Regions from separate parts of the Paeniglutamicibacter sp. NPDC091659 genome, predicted to be linked through region 2. Evidence: predicted binding sites of a transcription regulator. Region 2 holds the regulator's gene; the other holds the start of a gene.
The links. The regulator Rex, encoded in region 2, represses fermentation and respiration genes when NADH is low (regulators of the CRP and FNR family bind a similar motif). The targets are predictions, from matches to a motif close to CTTGTGAANNNNTTCACAAG.
Positions count from the first base shown of each region.

Region 1: a site for Rex is predicted at 1,427-1,446, ahead of ACIQLF_RS08475 (queuosine precursor transporter). Genes of this name have one in related genera too.

Region 1 is NZ_JBIVTO010000003.1:205,496-213,387, forward strand. It holds gene ACIQLF_RS08465 (hypothetical protein) at 1-539, opposite strand, end outside; gene ACIQLF_RS08470 (TetR/AcrR family transcriptional regulator) at 738-1,385, opposite strand; gene ACIQLF_RS08475 (queuosine precursor transporter) at 1,681-2,403, shown strand; gene ACIQLF_RS08480 (MFS transporter) at 2,624-3,847, shown strand; gene ACIQLF_RS08485 (MarR family winged helix-turn-helix transcriptional regulator) at 4,104-4,544, shown strand; gene ACIQLF_RS08490 (organic hydroperoxide resistance protein) at 4,627-5,049, shown strand; gene ACIQLF_RS08495 (hypothetical protein) at 5,042-5,503, shown strand; gene tgt (tRNA guanosine(34) transglycosylase Tgt) at 5,630-6,937, opposite strand; gene ACIQLF_RS08505 (hypothetical protein) at 7,084-7,530, opposite strand; gene ACIQLF_RS08510 (hypothetical protein) at 7,636-7,892, opposite strand, start outside.
Region 2 is NZ_JBIVTO010000008.1:200,353-208,244, forward strand. It holds gene gdhA (NADP-specific glutamate dehydrogenase) at 1-1,253, shown strand, start outside; gene ACIQLF_RS15695 (3-deoxy-7-phosphoheptulonate synthase) at 1,633-2,745, shown strand; gene ACIQLF_RS15700 (helix-turn-helix domain-containing protein) at 2,940-3,152, shown strand; gene ACIQLF_RS15705 (30S ribosomal protein bS22) at 3,297-3,395, shown strand; gene ACIQLF_RS15710 (HAD family hydrolase) at 3,520-4,335, opposite strand; gene ACIQLF_RS15715 (glutaredoxin family protein) at 4,386-4,640, shown strand; gene ACIQLF_RS15720 (redox-sensing transcriptional repressor Rex) at 4,739-5,434, shown strand; gene ACIQLF_RS15725 (hypothetical protein) at 5,541-6,317, opposite strand; gene ACIQLF_RS15730 (histidine phosphatase family protein) at 6,586-7,248, shown strand; gene ACIQLF_RS15735 (TlpA family protein disulfide reductase) at 7,253-7,879, shown strand.

The DNA of each region.
Region 1 (7,892 bases), on a different contig from region 2:
CTCGACGCCGAAGCCGCCAGATTGGCGATGATTGCGGAGCGGAATTGTTCGGAGTTGCTGCTGGACATGATCTCGGGCTCGCTCAACAGCGCAAAGCCCTTGGCAAAGCGGATGCGGCCGCGTCCCGCAGGCGCATCGAAATCCGCAATTTCCACGACGTCGTAGTCATCCATGGGCGCCTCGAAGAGTGTGGCGGTCTCCGGGATGCTGGCCACTTGTTCCACGTCATCGGTGGTGGCAGCCAACAGGACATGGTGCCCCTTGATGCTCCATCCGTGGGCTGCCAGCTCGCCGATAACGGTTTCATCGGGCGTTCCAAGCAATGTCAGCTGTGCGGCGCGCCCCTGGGCGCGTTCCGACAGCAGGTTGTTGAGGGAAGGTACCTCGTCGCGGGCCGGCCACCAGCGGAGTATCTCAAAGTCGCCGTTTGCGGTACCCACGCTGTGCAGCTCGGAGGAGGTGTCGTTGGTGATGGTGCGATCCTTGAGCGGCGCAAGTTCGCGGACCCAACTTGGAAGATTCTTGGGGTCGGATGGCATTCGTTGTCTCCTCATATATCTGCTGAAACCAGGAAGCCAGTAAAGGTGCTGAAGCGAACCGCAATGGGTTGAGCCGGATTGCGATTTCCCCTCGCCTGACTTCAATTTCGACTCTACGCCTCATGGCCTGCCTGTGTGGATCGACATGTCCGCAGTGCGAGACCGCAACCCCGAGCCTGCGGGGTCGGTCCCCTGGAATCAGTTCGCCGTGCGCACCAGCGAAAGCACGTCGTCGAGGATCGTCCGGACCACCGGCATGCGTGAAAGAACAACCAGGCGAGCAACGACCGGCGCCACGTTTTTCACGAGTCTGCGGCTTCGTTTGGCCTCGGGGGAAGAATCATGGGCCCAGAAGATGAAAACGCCGCGCTGGATGAGCCACAGCAATTGGGGAAGGTCCTGCCTGATGGCCAACGGGGGAAGCGGCCTGGATGCGCTGACAACCTGGCGCCACAAACCGAATTCCTGTGCCCGATGGGTATCGCCCGGGTCCCCCTGCGGTCCGGAAAACGCAGTGCGAATAAACGCAGGTCCAAACTCGTGAAACGGGGCCATGATATCGAGGTTCTTTTCCAGGGCCAGGCGCACATTTGTCTCAAGGTTGTTGCCCTCGACCAACAGCGGCCACGTGGCTGCGCGATGTTGCTCGGCAAGACCGCGATAGAGCTCGTGGACGATCGCATCCTTGGACTCGAAGTAGTAGTAGGCATTCCCCAGCGAAAGGCCCGATTCCCTTGCAATGGCACGCATCGTGGTTCCGGAAAAGCCATCTTGGGCGAAGAGCCGGAGGGCGGTGTTTAGCAACAATTGACGCGTTTCGGCGCCCTTTGCGGTTTGCTGCGCCACGTGACCCCTTGATTCATTAGGCATGTAGACCATCATAGTGGTTTTTGAACATGTTCAATAAGCTGATTTCGTGGCGCAGGTCACGTCTGGGCGGGGTAAGCGTGATCAAAATTGCGTGCAGCGGTCGGAAAGCGCAATTGATCCCTAAAAACGCCGTGGGATACTTGAACCTCAAGTGCTAATACAGCGAGTGCTCCAAGTGGCCCGCAATCGACCCCCGAAACATGTTCAAATCGCGGGGAAGAATGCTGCCCCGGAGTGACTTGGCGAACCACTTCTTCGATTGGGTATAACCATGGGCGAAATTGCCGCCTCACTTTCACAACGTCCAAAGGCTTCGCGCGCGGTTTTCGCGGCTGCAGGAAGCCCCTATTTCTCCACCGTCCTGGCCTTGATGGCAGTGGTTGTCATTCTTTCCAACATCGGTGCAGCCAAGGGAGTCACCTTTGGCCCGATCGTCACCGACGGCGGATTCTTCCTCTTCCCGCTGGCCTACATCCTGGGTGACGTCATCTCCGAGGTCTACGGATTCAAGGTCGCACGCCGGGCAATCATCACGACCTTCGTGCTGGCAGCATTCTCCACGCTCTGCTTCTGGATCATGATCGAGCTGCCAGCGGCTGAGTGGTACGACGGGCAGGAAGCACTCGAGCGCACCCTCGGCCCGATCTGGCTCATCGTCCTGGCCTCGCTGCTGGGCTTCCTGGTGGGCCAGACGCTGAATTCCCTGGTCCTGGTCAAGATGAAGGAGCGTTTCGGAGAACGCGGCCTCGTCGGCCGACTGATGGGGTCCACGGGCGTAGGCGAGTTCGCCGACACCCTGATCTTCTGCTCCATCGCGGCATCCGTCATCGGGATCACCGACGCGCCCACGTTCATCAATTACGTGCTGGTCGGATTCCTCTACAAGACGGCAGTGGAATTCGCGTTCGTTCCCGTGACCGCCTTCGTCATCCGGTGGTTCAAGCGCCGCGAGCCAAGCTACTCGCTGGGTGAAAACGAACCCGCAACTGCATAAGGCGGCAGCCCCTTCCGGGCGGCAATCCACTCACAGCACTGGTGAGTGGATTGCCGCCCGTTGCGTTTGGCCGGCGGTCGGGACTTCCCGAACCATGCGGCCAGCTGCTTCGGTTAACGTGGGCGACACCGATCGCGGGGCTTCGGGCCGCCCATGCAAAACTGGAGAGCGTTCCGGCCTTGACCCGGACCCCCAATTTGCTTGAGCCGAAAGGACCGCCTTGGAGACCCGTGCCGAGCGCCCGCCACTAAGCCTTTTGGCGATTCTGCTGACCGCGGTGGGTGTTGCCCCGATCCTGAGCTACGGGCTGAGCGCCACGAGCGACCTTGTCATTTCCGACCTGGGTATCAGCGAGGCGCAGTTCGGGCTCCTGGCCACCGTGTGCTTTGCATGCGCCGCGATCGGCAATGCGGTATTTGCCAAATTCACAGACGGACAGCCGGACAAGACGCTTCTGTTCGTGGTGTTTGGCATGGCCGCCTTGGCCATGGTGCTTGCGGCGATCCCTGGCGGATACGTGCTGCTGTTGGTGGCCTCCGCAGTTGCCGGGTTTGCCCAGTCGTTCCCGAACGGGGTGACGAACAGGATCCTGGCCGAGCGCGTCCCTGCCGACTATCGCATCGGATGGACGGGGGTGAAGCAGTCCGGCGTGCAGGCCAGCCAGCTGGTGTCGAGCCTCGGTTTCCCGGTGTTGGCCGCGTGGATCGGCTGGCACGGGGCCAGTGCGGTCGGAGCCTTGGTTGCCGCGCTGCTGGGAGTGGTCGCCGTCCGAATGATCTCCACATTTCTGCTGGTGCCGGCCGAACCCCGCCCGGCCCAACGGGTGGCGGCCGGTGCAACGGTGCGGCCGGAGTCCAGCACCCGCTTCGTTGTTTTTGCCTTGGCCATCTTCGGGTTCGTGAATGGCGTGGGTGTGCAGGCGACAAATGTGTACCTGCCGCTCTTTGCCGTGCGCGAACTGGGCTTTTCGCTGGTGCTTGGCGGGCTCACCGCCGCCGTGGCCGGAGCCATCGGGGTCAGTGCCCGGGTTGGCTGGGGGCGGATGATGAGCCGCGGGGTGTCCGCGCCGAAATTGCTGCTGCTCCTGGCCGTCATGGCCACCTGCGGTGCCGGGGCATTCCTGGTAGCCGGCGCGACGGGCTTCGCCCCGTTGCTGTGGCTCGCCGTCACATTGCACGGCGCCTCGGCTCTGGGCGTCTCGGTCGTGCTGATGGCCAGCCTCTTGCGCAGCGTCCCCGCAGCCTCCATGAGCTCGGCCACCGGCTGGGTTTCGGCCGGGCTGTTCGGAGGGTTCACGATCGGACCCCTGGGCATGGGGGCGCTGATCGGCTCGCCGGGCGGGTTCGCTGCCGGGTGGATCGCGGTGGGCTTGACCTATCTTGTCTGCGTGGGGCTGGGGCTGTACCTGGTGCTTCGACGACGTCCCTCTGCATCGAAGGGTTAGGGTTCTCGCGGGTCGGGACTGCCGGTCCTGGCTGGGGAAGGACGACTCTCTTCGGCGCCCAGGGCAAGGTGCCGTGGCCATCGTGTGGGTGAAAATGGCCATCGGCCACCCACGCACTTCGTGCGGGTCGAAAACGGGCTGCGGTTTGGATTTTCCCTCTTGGGCAGTTGGGTGCGCGATGTCGCACGCGTCGATCTGAGGATGGCTTCAAGAATATATATTGCGCGCAACTTAGTTGTGTGCAACCATGTTAAGCATGTCAATTGTCGATGAAATGGTCTGCTTCTCGTTGTACTCGGCCACGCGGGCCACCACGAGGGCCTATGCGGAGCTGTTGGCTCCGTGGGGCCTGACGTATCCCCAGTACCTGGTCCTGGTGGTCCTCTGGTCGGAAGGGGACAGGTCGGTGAATGAGCTTGGTGAGTTGCTCCAGCTGGATTCCGGCACCCTTTCACCGCTGCTTCGACGCATGGAGGCAAAACTCCTGATCGAGCGCAAGCGGGTTCATGAGGACAACCGAGTGGTCACCATCGTGCCGACCCGGCGGGCCAGCGAACTTCGGAAAGAACTCGGACACATTCCCATGAGCATTGCGTGCGCCACGGGACTTCCCGACGCGGCTTCGGCCCGTGAACTCATCGACACCTTGCAAAAGCTCACGGTGGCCATGAGCCAACTGGGCAAGAACAACAGCTAGACACCGAGCGCTGACATATTTCACGCCCGTTTTTGGCGGCAACAATGTTGGCCGCATTCAAGACCCTCGAAAGGCACAAACCATGAACGCCATTTACACAGCCGAAGCGCTCTCCACCGGACAGGGCCGCGAGGGCCGCGTCGCCACCCCGGACGGAAGCATCGATCTCGCCATGACACCTCCCCGGGAGTTGGGTGGATCGGGTGCCGGAACCAACCCCGAGCAGCTGTTTGCCGCCGGATTCGCCGCATGCTTCCACTCCGCGCTGCACGCCGTTGCCCGCAGCAGGAAAACCAAGGTCGAGAATTCGAGCGTGGGCGGACGCGTCACGATCGGCAGCAACGGAGAGGGTGGCTACCAGTTGGCCGTCGTGCTCGAAGTGGTCATTCCGGACATGCCGCACGAAGAGGCCCGGGAACTCGCCGATGCCGCACACCTTGTCTGCCCGTATTCCAACGCCACCCGCGGCAACATCGAAGTCACGGTGCTGGTATCCGATGACTGACCCGGCGAAAGGGTTCCTGGGCCGGTCCCTGGAAGCCCGGGTGCCGACCTCACGCACGCGTTCGAGTGCACGGATCGCCATGGGCGGACTTTTTGCCGGTGCCGGGATCAGTCACCTGACATTCGCTCGCGGGGAGTTTTCGGCGCTGGTGCCGGCATTTGTCCCTTTCAAGGCCGACGCAGTGGTTGTTGCCTCAGGGGTCATTGAAATTTCCCTGGGGGCGGCGTTGATCCTGCTGGCCAAGCGGCGCGTGCCTCTCGGTTGGGCTGCAGCCCTCTTCCTGGTTGCGGTATTCCCCGGCAACATCTCCCAGTGGATCCACGCCCGTGAGGCTTTTGGCATGGATACTGACTCCAAGCGCTTCGTCAGGCTGCTTTTCCTACCGCTGTTGGTTGTTGCGGCGCTGTGGTCCACGGCCGCTTGGCGGGATCGTCCGCTCGCCGGCAGTCACTAGGTGAATCTCCCATCGGAGCAGGAACGGCCAAAGGCCGCCCTGCCCGAGGGCGGCATCAAAGAACGGCGGCAGGGGATGCCACGTCGGTTTGTCGACGTGGCATCCCCTGCCGCCATTGGGTAGTCGTTAGGCCGTGGTGACGAGCACCGGGAGCCCCTGCGGGTCCGGATTGCCCGCGTAGTACTCGGCCATGACGCGTTCCTTCATTTCGTGGAAGGTTCCGTCCTCGATGGCCTGGCGTGCGTCGTCGACCATCTTCACCACGAAGTGCTCGTTGTGGATGGAGATCAGCGTGTGGCTGAGGATCTCCTTCGACTTGAACATGTGCTGGATGTAGGCGCGGGTGTAGTTCGTGCAGGTGTAGCACTCGCACCCCTCGGCGAGCGGGGTGAAGTCCCGCTTGTACCGGCTGCCCGAGAGGTTGAAGCGGCCGTGCGGGGTGTAGAACGCCGAGTTGCGGGCCACCCTGGTGGGGGAGACGCAGTCGAAGGTGTCGGCGCCGTTTTCGATGGCCGTGAAGATGTCGTCCGGCTCGGAAATGCCCAGCAGGTGGCGCGGCTTGTTCTCCGGGAGTTCCTCCGCGCACCAGCCCACGATGGTGCCCAGGTTTTCCTTCTCCAGGGCCCCGCCGATGCCGAAGCCGTCAAAGGCCATGGCGCCGAGGTCCTGGCAGGCCTTGCGGCGCAGGTCCTCGTACTGGGCGCCCTGGATGACGCCGAAGAGTGCCTGGTATTCCTTGCCGACGCGGTCGTCGGTGAGGTTGAAGTGCTCCCGGACGCAGCGTTCGGCCCAGAGGCGGGTGCGTTCCAGGGATTCGATCTGGTAGCCGCGGGAATTCTGCAGCGTGGTCAGCTCGTCGAACGCGAACATGATGTCCGCGCCGATCTCGTGCTGGACCTTCATCGAGATCTCGGGGGAGAAGCGGTGCTTGGTGCCGTCGAGGTGGGACTTGAACCAGACCCCGTCGTCGTCCACGTTCGCCAGGCGTTCCTTGCCCGGGGCCACGGCGTCGTCGGGACCGGACTGGTCAACCGATTTCATGTCGATGACCTTCTTGAATCCCGAGCCCAGGCTCATGACCTGGAATCCGCCCGAGTCGGTGAAGGTGGGGCCGGACCAGTTCATGAACTTGCCCAGGCCGCCGGCGGCGTCGAGCAGGTCGGAACCCGGCTGCAGGTACAGGTGGTAGGCGTTGGCCAGCACGGCCTGGGCGCCGAGCTCGGCGACGGCCTCGGGCAGGATCGCCTTGACCGTGGCCTTGGTGCCCACGGCAATGAATGCGGGGGTCTTGATCTCGCCGTGCGGGGTCTTGATGACACCTGTGCGCCCGAGCGACTGCGAGCCGTCGGGGTTGGTCAGCCGGGTTCCGACCTCGAAGGAGAAATCGGTTTGGCGTGAATGGGGCGCTGTGGGGTCAAAAGAATCGTGGGGCACCTATCTAGTGTGCCGCATGGTCCGGCGATAGACGGAAAAACGGGACGTGCGGTGGCTCACCGTCCGCTGGTTAGGTCTTTTGCGCGCGGCGTTCGCTGCCGCACGGTCGATTCGGCGCGGCGATGGCCGACGGCTGCAAGCTGGCCTCACAGGTCAAGCTTGTCCGGCACCGGGAAGAAGACGCGGTGGCCGGTGTCCTTCAGCTGGGTGATCTGGAACGTGAGTGGTTCCAGATCAGTGACCGGTCCGCCGCTGAGCGTGTAGCTTTCAGTCTCCTGTTCGGGGTCTCCGATCTTAAGCATCTGGACGTTTTCCGCGGTGATGCCCTGTTCCAGGGCTGCGGTGCGTAGCTTCGCAAGTTCCCGTCCCAGGTCCTTGTCCTCCGGGCTGCCCGTGGTCACGGTGCACGCCAAAGCGGCATCGGACTGGCTCGCGGCTTCAAGCAGGATCTCCACCGCCGTTTTGGGTGTGGCAACGCCTCCTCCGCCGTCGAAGGAATCCGGGATGGATTCGCCGCGGTCTGAGTTGGCGGAGCACCCGGTGAGCGCCATTGCGGCCAGAGCGGCGACCGCCGCTCGTTGCATCCAAACCATTGGACTTCCTTGACTGGACATGAGTCGCCAGAAGCGGCGTCTGGATTGCCGATTGCCGGCCGAACGAGTCAACCCTCGCCCGTGAAGCCGAAAATGCGGGCGGCACTAGTGGATGAATGCCTTGAGCACAACGACGCACACGCCCAACAATGCGGTCCCGAGTCCCACCCTGAGGCGCTGCGACGTGTTGCTGGTCCACGCGCCGGATGAGAAATACCCCAGAAGCCCCAGCAAGACCGCGTCCACCCAGAGCGCGGTCCACAGGGCGACGTCGTCACTGATCAGGTTCACCACGCCCAGCAGCACGATCCCCAGCGGCACCACCGCGGCAATGAGCAGTCCCGCCGAATGGGCCAAGGCAT
Region 2 (7,892 bases):
AAAGCCTCGAGGCGGTTTCCCGCAAGCACCCCGAGTACGCCGAGGCTGCGATCCTGCAGCGTCTGTGCGAGCCGGAACGCCAGATCATCTTCCGTGTCCCGTGGACCGACGACCAGGGCCGTGTGCAGATCAACCGCGGTTTCCGTGTGGAATTCAACTCCGCACTGGGCCCGTACAAGGGCGGACTCCGCTTCCACCCCTCCGTTTACCTGGGCATCGTCAAGTTCCTTGGCTTCGAGCAGATCTTCAAGAACTCCCTGACCGGCATGCCGATCGGCGGCGGCAAGGGCGGCTCGGACTTCGATCCGCGCGGCAAGTCCGACGGAGAAGTCATGCGCTTCTGCCAGTCGTTCATGACCGAGCTCTACCGCCACATCGGTGAATACACCGACGTCCCGGCGGGCGACATCGGAGTCGGCGGCCGCGAAATCGGCTACCTCTTCGGCCAGTACAAGCGCATCACCAACCGCTACGAATCCGGTGTGCTCACCGGGAAGGGCATCAGCTGGGGTGGGTCCCTGGTTCGTCCGGAGGCCACCGGCTACGGCGCGGTGATCTTCACCCAGGAAATGCTCAAGACCCGCGGTGCCAGCTTCGACGGCCAGCGCGTTGTCGTTTCGGGTTCGGGCAACGTTGCAATCAACGCCATCGAAAAGGCCCAGTTCCTGGGGGCAAAGGTTGTTGCCGCCTCGGACTCCGCCGGCTACATCGTTGACGAGCGCGGCGTGGACGTTGAATTGCTGCGCCAGATCAAGGAAGTCGAACGCGGACGCATCAGCGAATACGTCGAGCGCGCGGGTTCCAAGAAGGTGCACTACGTCGAGGGCGGCAACGTCTGGGACGTGGACGCAACCGTGGCGCTGCCGTGCGCAACGCAAAACGAACTCGACGAGATCGACGCCAAGCGCCTGATCTCCTCCGGCGTCATTGCCGTGGCAGAGGGCGCCAACATGCCGTGCACCGCCGCAGCCACCGCGCTGTTCCAGGACGCAGGGGTGCTCTTCGGGCCGGGCAAGGCTGCGAACGCCGGCGGCGTTGCAACCTCCGCGCTGGAGATGCAGCAGAACGCCAGCCGCGACTCCTGGAGCTTCGAGCACACCGAACGCCGACTGACCGAAATCATGGTCGGCATCCACGACCGCTGTGCAACGACGGCCGACGAATACGGGATGCCGGGCAACTACGTTGCCGGCGCAAACATCGCCGGCTTCGTCAAGGTCGCCGACGCGATGCTGGCCCAGGGCCTCATCTAACCGGGTATTTTGCACCGCCCAGGGGGCGCCGTCGCGAAGGGGAAACACATCCCCTTCGCGACGGCGCCCCCTGTCGTATCCGGTGGTTTGGCGTTCTTCAACATGTCATATACGTCATGGAATTGGGCATCGCGGCAGATTCTCTGTACATTGATCACCATGACTAATCGTTGGTATGCGTATTTTGTGTCGGCTCTGGAGGGGCCTAAGACGCGATAATTTCGCATACCCACCTTCAGAGCCGACAAGGGCCGCAAGCTATTGCTTGTGGGCCCTTCGCTATTTTCACCATAGCGGCCCTGAAGAAATACGCAGCGATTGTCGGGGCCGCATCGAACGCTAGGCCCTCGGTTGGAGGGCCGGAATCGAAAGGCCCACCATGAACCCGAACATCCTGAACGCAGACGCCCCGGCCCGCGCCAACACCAACGAGCGGGTGGTTTCCTTCACCGAGTTGCCGAGCCCCGCCGAACTGCTGAGCGAACTCCCGACCACCGATGCCCAGGCCTACAGGATCACCCGGGCCCGCCAAGAAGTGGGCGCCGTGCTTTCGGGCTTGGACCAGCGACTGCTGGTCATCGTGGGGCCGTGCTCGATCCATGATCCTGCCGCCGGACTCGAATACGCAGCGCGCCTTGCCGCAGCCGCAAAAAAGCACGAGAGCGAACTGCTGATCGTCATGCGCAGCTACTTCGAGAAGCCACGCACCACGGTTGGCTGGAAGGGCCTGGTCAACGACCCCCACCTCGACGGAAGCCACGACATGGGTGCGGGACTCCGGACCGCACGCGAGTTCATGCTCGCTGCCAGCGCCCTGGGCCTGCCCCTTGCAACTGAATTCCTGGAACCGCTTAGCGCCCAGTACCTCGCCGACGTGATCAGCTGGGGCGCAATCGGCGCACGGACCACCGAAAGCCAAACCCACCGCCAGCTGGTCTCCGGGCTGTCCATGCCTGTCGGATTCAAGAACGGCACGGATGGATCGGTGCAGGTGGCCATCGACGCATGCCAGGCCGCCTCTGCGGCCCAGTCGTTCATGGGAATCGATGAGTCGGGCCGGACGGCCGTTGTGCACACTGCGGGCAACCAGGACGCCCACCTCATCCTGCGCGGAGGGGCGGCCGGGCCGAACTACCAGGAAGGCGATGTCGCCGCCGCATCGGACGCAATGGCCAAGGCCGGCATGAACCCGCGGGTGATCGTCGATGCGAGCCATGCAAACTCGGGCAAGTCCCATGTCCGCCAGGCAGAAGTGATCACGGAACTAGCGGCACGCATCGCCGCCGGGGACACGACCATCGCCGGCATCATGGCCGAAAGCTTCCTGCTGCCCGGTGCCCAGAAGCACGACCCGGATTCGGTGGAGGTGGGCACGGACGTGCTGTCTCAGCTGACCTACGGCCAGTCGGTCACCGATGCCTGCATGGGTTGGGAAGCCAGCGCCGCCGCACTAGAGGAGCTGGCCGGAGCGGTTCGCGCCTCGTGGGGCTAAAGGATAGGGCCTGGAATCGCCTCAATGGCGTCAATGCAATACACGGATACCTGCCGTTCACTTTGGTCACTTTAGCCACTAATGTGGGTGGAGGGGGAACTAAAAGTACTTAGGAGCGTTGCTGTAGCAAGGAACGACGACGGCGATTCAAACCGTCATGACTCCTTCATTGGGAAAGTCAGGAGCATCGGGTCATGGTTGAAGCGAAACACTTTGCCAATGCGAAATTCATGACGGTGGCCGAAGTCGCCGAGGTGATGCGCGTTTCAAAGATGACGGTTTACCGCCTGGTGCATTCGGGTGAATTGCCTGCCGTGCGTTTCGGCCGATCCTACCGGGTGCCCGAAAATGCGGTGGAAGATTACCTGCGTGCCGCCGGTCTTGGAAACATTTCTGGCGCCGGATAGGCCTCTACCTTGCATGGTGGTCAGAACCTGCCCGAGAAGCAGGTAATCTGTTAAGGAACGTTTAACGTCCAGTTGACTGCATTCTGGTGCTTTGGTGCCGAAGAAGTTGTAGTCGGCAATCGAATCAGTTTGTGAGGAACCACTATGGGCTCAGTTATCAAGAAGCGCCGCAAGCGTATGGCCAAGAAGAAGCACCGTAAATTGCTTCGTAAGACCCGCCACCAGCGTCGTAATAAGAAGTAAATGCCGGTTCCGGTTTATCCGGATGCTGAGCATGTAAAAAGGTGCGTTTCCCTTCGGGGAAACGCACCTTTTTGCGTGTGACGGCAGGCCGATAGACTCCGGGCGCCGCCGCCAGCCCCCGGAGTCAGGGGCGGCGTCGAACCGTTCCAAAGCTGCGCCACAGGCCCCAGAGCGCTCCAGAGACGCCCGCGGCTTTCAAGCCGAGCGTTGCAGCCCTGCGTCCCGTGCGAAAGTCATAGATCGGCCATTTTCGGCGTTTGGCGTGATGGCGCAACTTGGCATCCGGGTTGATCGCCACGGGATGCCCCACCGCTTCCAGCAGCGGGATGTCATTGTGGGAGTCGCTATAGCCCCAACAATCGCCCAGATCCAGGCCGCCTGCCGCTGCCAGCTCCCGGACGGCCTTGGCCTTCGCAGGCCCGTGCAAGATCTCGCCGACCAGTCTGCCGGTGTATGCCCCCTGGATGTGTTCCACAGAGGTGCCCAGCGCTCCGCTGAGCCCCAGCCTGCGCGCCATGACCGAGGCGACTTCCAACGGTGTTGCCGTCACCAACCAAACCTGGCGCCCGGCATGCAGGTGCTGTTCGGCGATGGCCCGGGTTCCCGGCCAAATCTTGGATTCGATGAATTCATCGTAGATTTCATCCGCAAGGGACTGCATTTCGGCGACGGGAAAACCCTCCACCAACGTCAGAGCGCGATCCCGGATCGCCCGGATGTCCCCGAGGTGTTCGCCGCGGGCGGCGAAACGCAACTGGTGCAGAAGAAACCACAGAATTTGGCGGAGCGAAAATGCCTTGTGCCTGTACATTTTGCGGGCAAGCGGAAAGAGCGATGCGCCGCGCATCATGGTGTTGTCCACGTCAAAGAAGGCGGCCGCAGGGCGCAACTTCTCCGTTTCCTGGTCGTCGGGCAGTACATGGGTTTGTGTGGCGGGCATCCCTGAAGTCTATTGCACGCATTTTGTCGCGGAGCTGTAGCGTTAGATTCATGAGCACTGCGAAGACACCCCATGAGATCACACTGTTAGTCCGTTCCGGGTGTCACCTGTGCCATGCAGCCATTGAAACGCTGGACGAAGTCACCACCCGGATGGGCTACGACTGGAAGAGCGTTGACATAGATGAGCACGCCGACCTCCTGGCCAGGCATTCCGAGGAAGTGCCGGTGCTCCTGATCGACGGGAAAGTGCGGGACTTCTGGGTCATTGATCCCCAGCGCTTGGAATCATTGCTCAACAACTGATCGAGACCGGTGTCGTTCCAACCACTGGAACTCGCTTGCCTGCGCCAAGGAATAGATCGTAGGGTCATGAAAAGACCCAAGGAATGAGTCACAGCACGATGCCAACCCCGCAACACCCCCCGGCAGACGATGGAGTCGAGCCGACGCCAAACCCCATGACCGGTTCCCTCGAGCGGATTCTTCCCGAGGCCACCCTGGCACGGCTGACCCAATACCTGCGGGCCCTGAACACGCTTCAATCCCAAGGGCAGACAAGAACCTCGTCCGGCCTCTTGGCCACGGAGGCCGGCGTCAATCCCTCGATCCTTCGAAAGGACCTTTCCCAGTTGGGGTCATACGGGACCAGGGGAGTGGGATACGTCGTCACGGAGCTGGCCGAACACATTTCAAAGGCCATGGGGCTGACCCAACAATGGCGTGTTGCGATCATCGGCGCCGGCAACCTGGGGCGCGCGTTGTCCGGATACGGAGGGTTCCGCAGCAGGGGATTTGAGGTTGTTGCGCTTTTGGACGCGGCGCCGGATGTCATCGGATCCAAGGTCGGAGAGCTGACCGTTGCCGACACCAAAGACCTGGCTATGGTTCTCGCTTCCACCGAGGCAAACATTGCGGTGCTGTCGGTTCCCGGCGCAGCGGCGCAGAGCCTGTGCGACAAGGTCGTTGAATGCGGGGTGCGCAGCATTCTGAGCTTCGCACCCGTCGTCCTGCAGGTGCCTGAGGGAGTCAACCTCCGAAAGGTGGATCTGGCAACGGAGTTGCAGATCTTGGCCTACCACGCGCAAAACATCGTTTAGGGCTTCAGCGGTGTGCGCTGCAAGGAAACGGCCGGGCCCTTAACCGGCAAAGGGTTCCCGAACGCGGGTTTCCCCACGCTCAAGAACCCTCGGCCGTATGTGATTCCTAGCGGTAGCCTGCTGCACGTGCCGCGCGTCGGGCGGCGATGTAGGCGCTGGCCGGACGCAGCCAGGCGAACACGACGCCGACCACGCCCGCCAGGATGGACAGGATCGACAGAAGCGTTCCGCCGAAGAGGCCAAAGACCGAAAGGGCGGCGAAAACCGTTGCGAAAATGCGGGCAACGTTGCTTCCCTTGCGAATCATGAACGCCAGCAATACGTAGATTCCCAGCGAAATGGCCGTGACGATGACGACCATGGTGTGCATGGCGCTGAGGAATGCATCGAGCGACATCCCGGTGTCCTGCAACATCGCGTCAAACTCCGGCGTCGTGGCAAGCTGCTGACGGATCAGGGCTGTGTCGAAGCCGAAGACCGCGGCCATCAACGACAGCACGCCGGCGGCGATGATGGCCCAGAACGCGATGTCGAGTTCCTTGGGGCGTTCGGTCGGCATTTGGGGCGCCGGGAAATTGCCCTGCGGAGGTATCGGGAATCCCATGCCGTACGGCTGCTGCCCATAAGGCGTCTGACCCTGGGGCGGCTGGCCGTAGGGGTTCTGCCCGTAGGGCGTGGGGTTCTGCCCGTACGGATTTTGCCCGTAGGGGGCGGGGTTCTGCCCGTACGGATTCTGCTGCGGGGCGCCATATTGCGGGGCCTGGCCATATGGAGGAGGAACCGGGGCGTTCGGGTCTTGCGGAGCGACCTGCCCATACTGTGGCGGCGCTGGATTGACCGGCGGCGTCTGCGGGTTCTCAGGTTCGTTCTCAGGTGTCGACATGGCCTGCTCCTTCGGATTGAAAATACGTCTTACGCATCACAATATCTGCTGCCATCTGGTTTTATCCCCTCCCAAAGGATGGTTTTTGCGCCGGGCCGACTCCGACAAAAGTTCGCTGTTGCGCAAGGAACAAACCGGGCTGCCGCGGGATCTTGGCTGCACGGTTGCCGTGAAACTGCGGAACGACGGCCCAACTCGTGTGCCCGGGCGTGGCGGGGATCAAGTTCCCTGTTTAGGTAACCCACCAAAGTTTTGAGACACTTAAGGCATGTCGACTGCTACCGTTCACCTTCTGCGTCACGGCGAAGTGTATAACCCGGACAGGGTTCTCTACGGTCGGCTACCCGAATTCCATCTCTCCGACCTTGGCCATGAAATGGCGCAGCGCGCGGCAGAGTACTTCACGGCCCAGCAAGAGGCCGGTGCGAACATCACCCACATGGTTTCGTCTCCGCTCGTTCGAGCCCAGGAAACCGCCAACCCGACAGCCAAGGCGCTGGGGCTGGACATTGTGACAGATGATCGAATCATCGAGGCCGCGAACCGATTCCAAGGCCTCTCACAGATCAAGCAACGACTGAAGGAACCAAAATACTGGTCCTACGTCGTCAATCCCTTTCGTCCTTCCTGGGGGGAGCCCTACCGGGACCAGGTAGAACGAATGATGGCCGCCATCGTTGAACACCGTGATCGCGCGGTTGAACTTGGCGGCAGCGGAGCGCAAGCCATTTTGGTCAGCCACCAGCTGCCGATTTGGGTCACGCGCCGCGCTGCCGAAGGCAAAGCCCTTTGGCACGACCCGCGGAAACGCGAATGCACTCTCACCTCCGTGACTAGCCTGGACTTTGAAGGTGAAAGTCTGGTCGCCGTCCGCTATGCAGAACCCAGTGTTGACCTCTTGGTCAACGCTGCGAACATTCCTGGAGCCTGAGATCATGACCGATCCCACTTCGTCCCAACCATCGCGTTTGGGACGACGCACTTTCTTGCGTGCAGCCATGCTCGCCGCAGCAGTGGTGCCGCTGGCAGCTTGTGTTGGCGAAGAAGACCCGCTGGCAAAGCAGGCCCGCGAAGGCAACAACAAGAACTACATCGCCGGCGACGGATCGGTTCAGGAATACGACCCGAAGTCCCGAACCGAGCCGGTGGTAATCAGCGCCACCGCCTACGACGGGTCGACGATCGATTCCGCCAAATTCGCCGGCCAAGTGACGGTCCTGAACTTCTGGTATGCCGCCTGCGCGCCGTGCCGCATCGAAGCACCGCACATGGTTGAACTCAGCGACGAGTTCAAGGACAAGGTCGGCTTCATCGGCATCAACGTCCGGGACGAGAAGGACGCCGCCGAAGCTTTCGAGCGGACCTTCGGCGTCAAGTACCCGTCGGTGCAGGATACCCAGGGCGCAATCCAGCTGGCCATGACCAAGTACGTTCCGCTGCAGGCCGTGCCCACGACGTTGGTTCTCGACCGGCAGGGACGCGTATCGGCCCGCATCCTTGGTGCTGCGGAGAAGACAACGCTCAAGGCCCTGATCAACACGGCCCTCACCGAGTCGTTGTGATAGCCCCGACGAT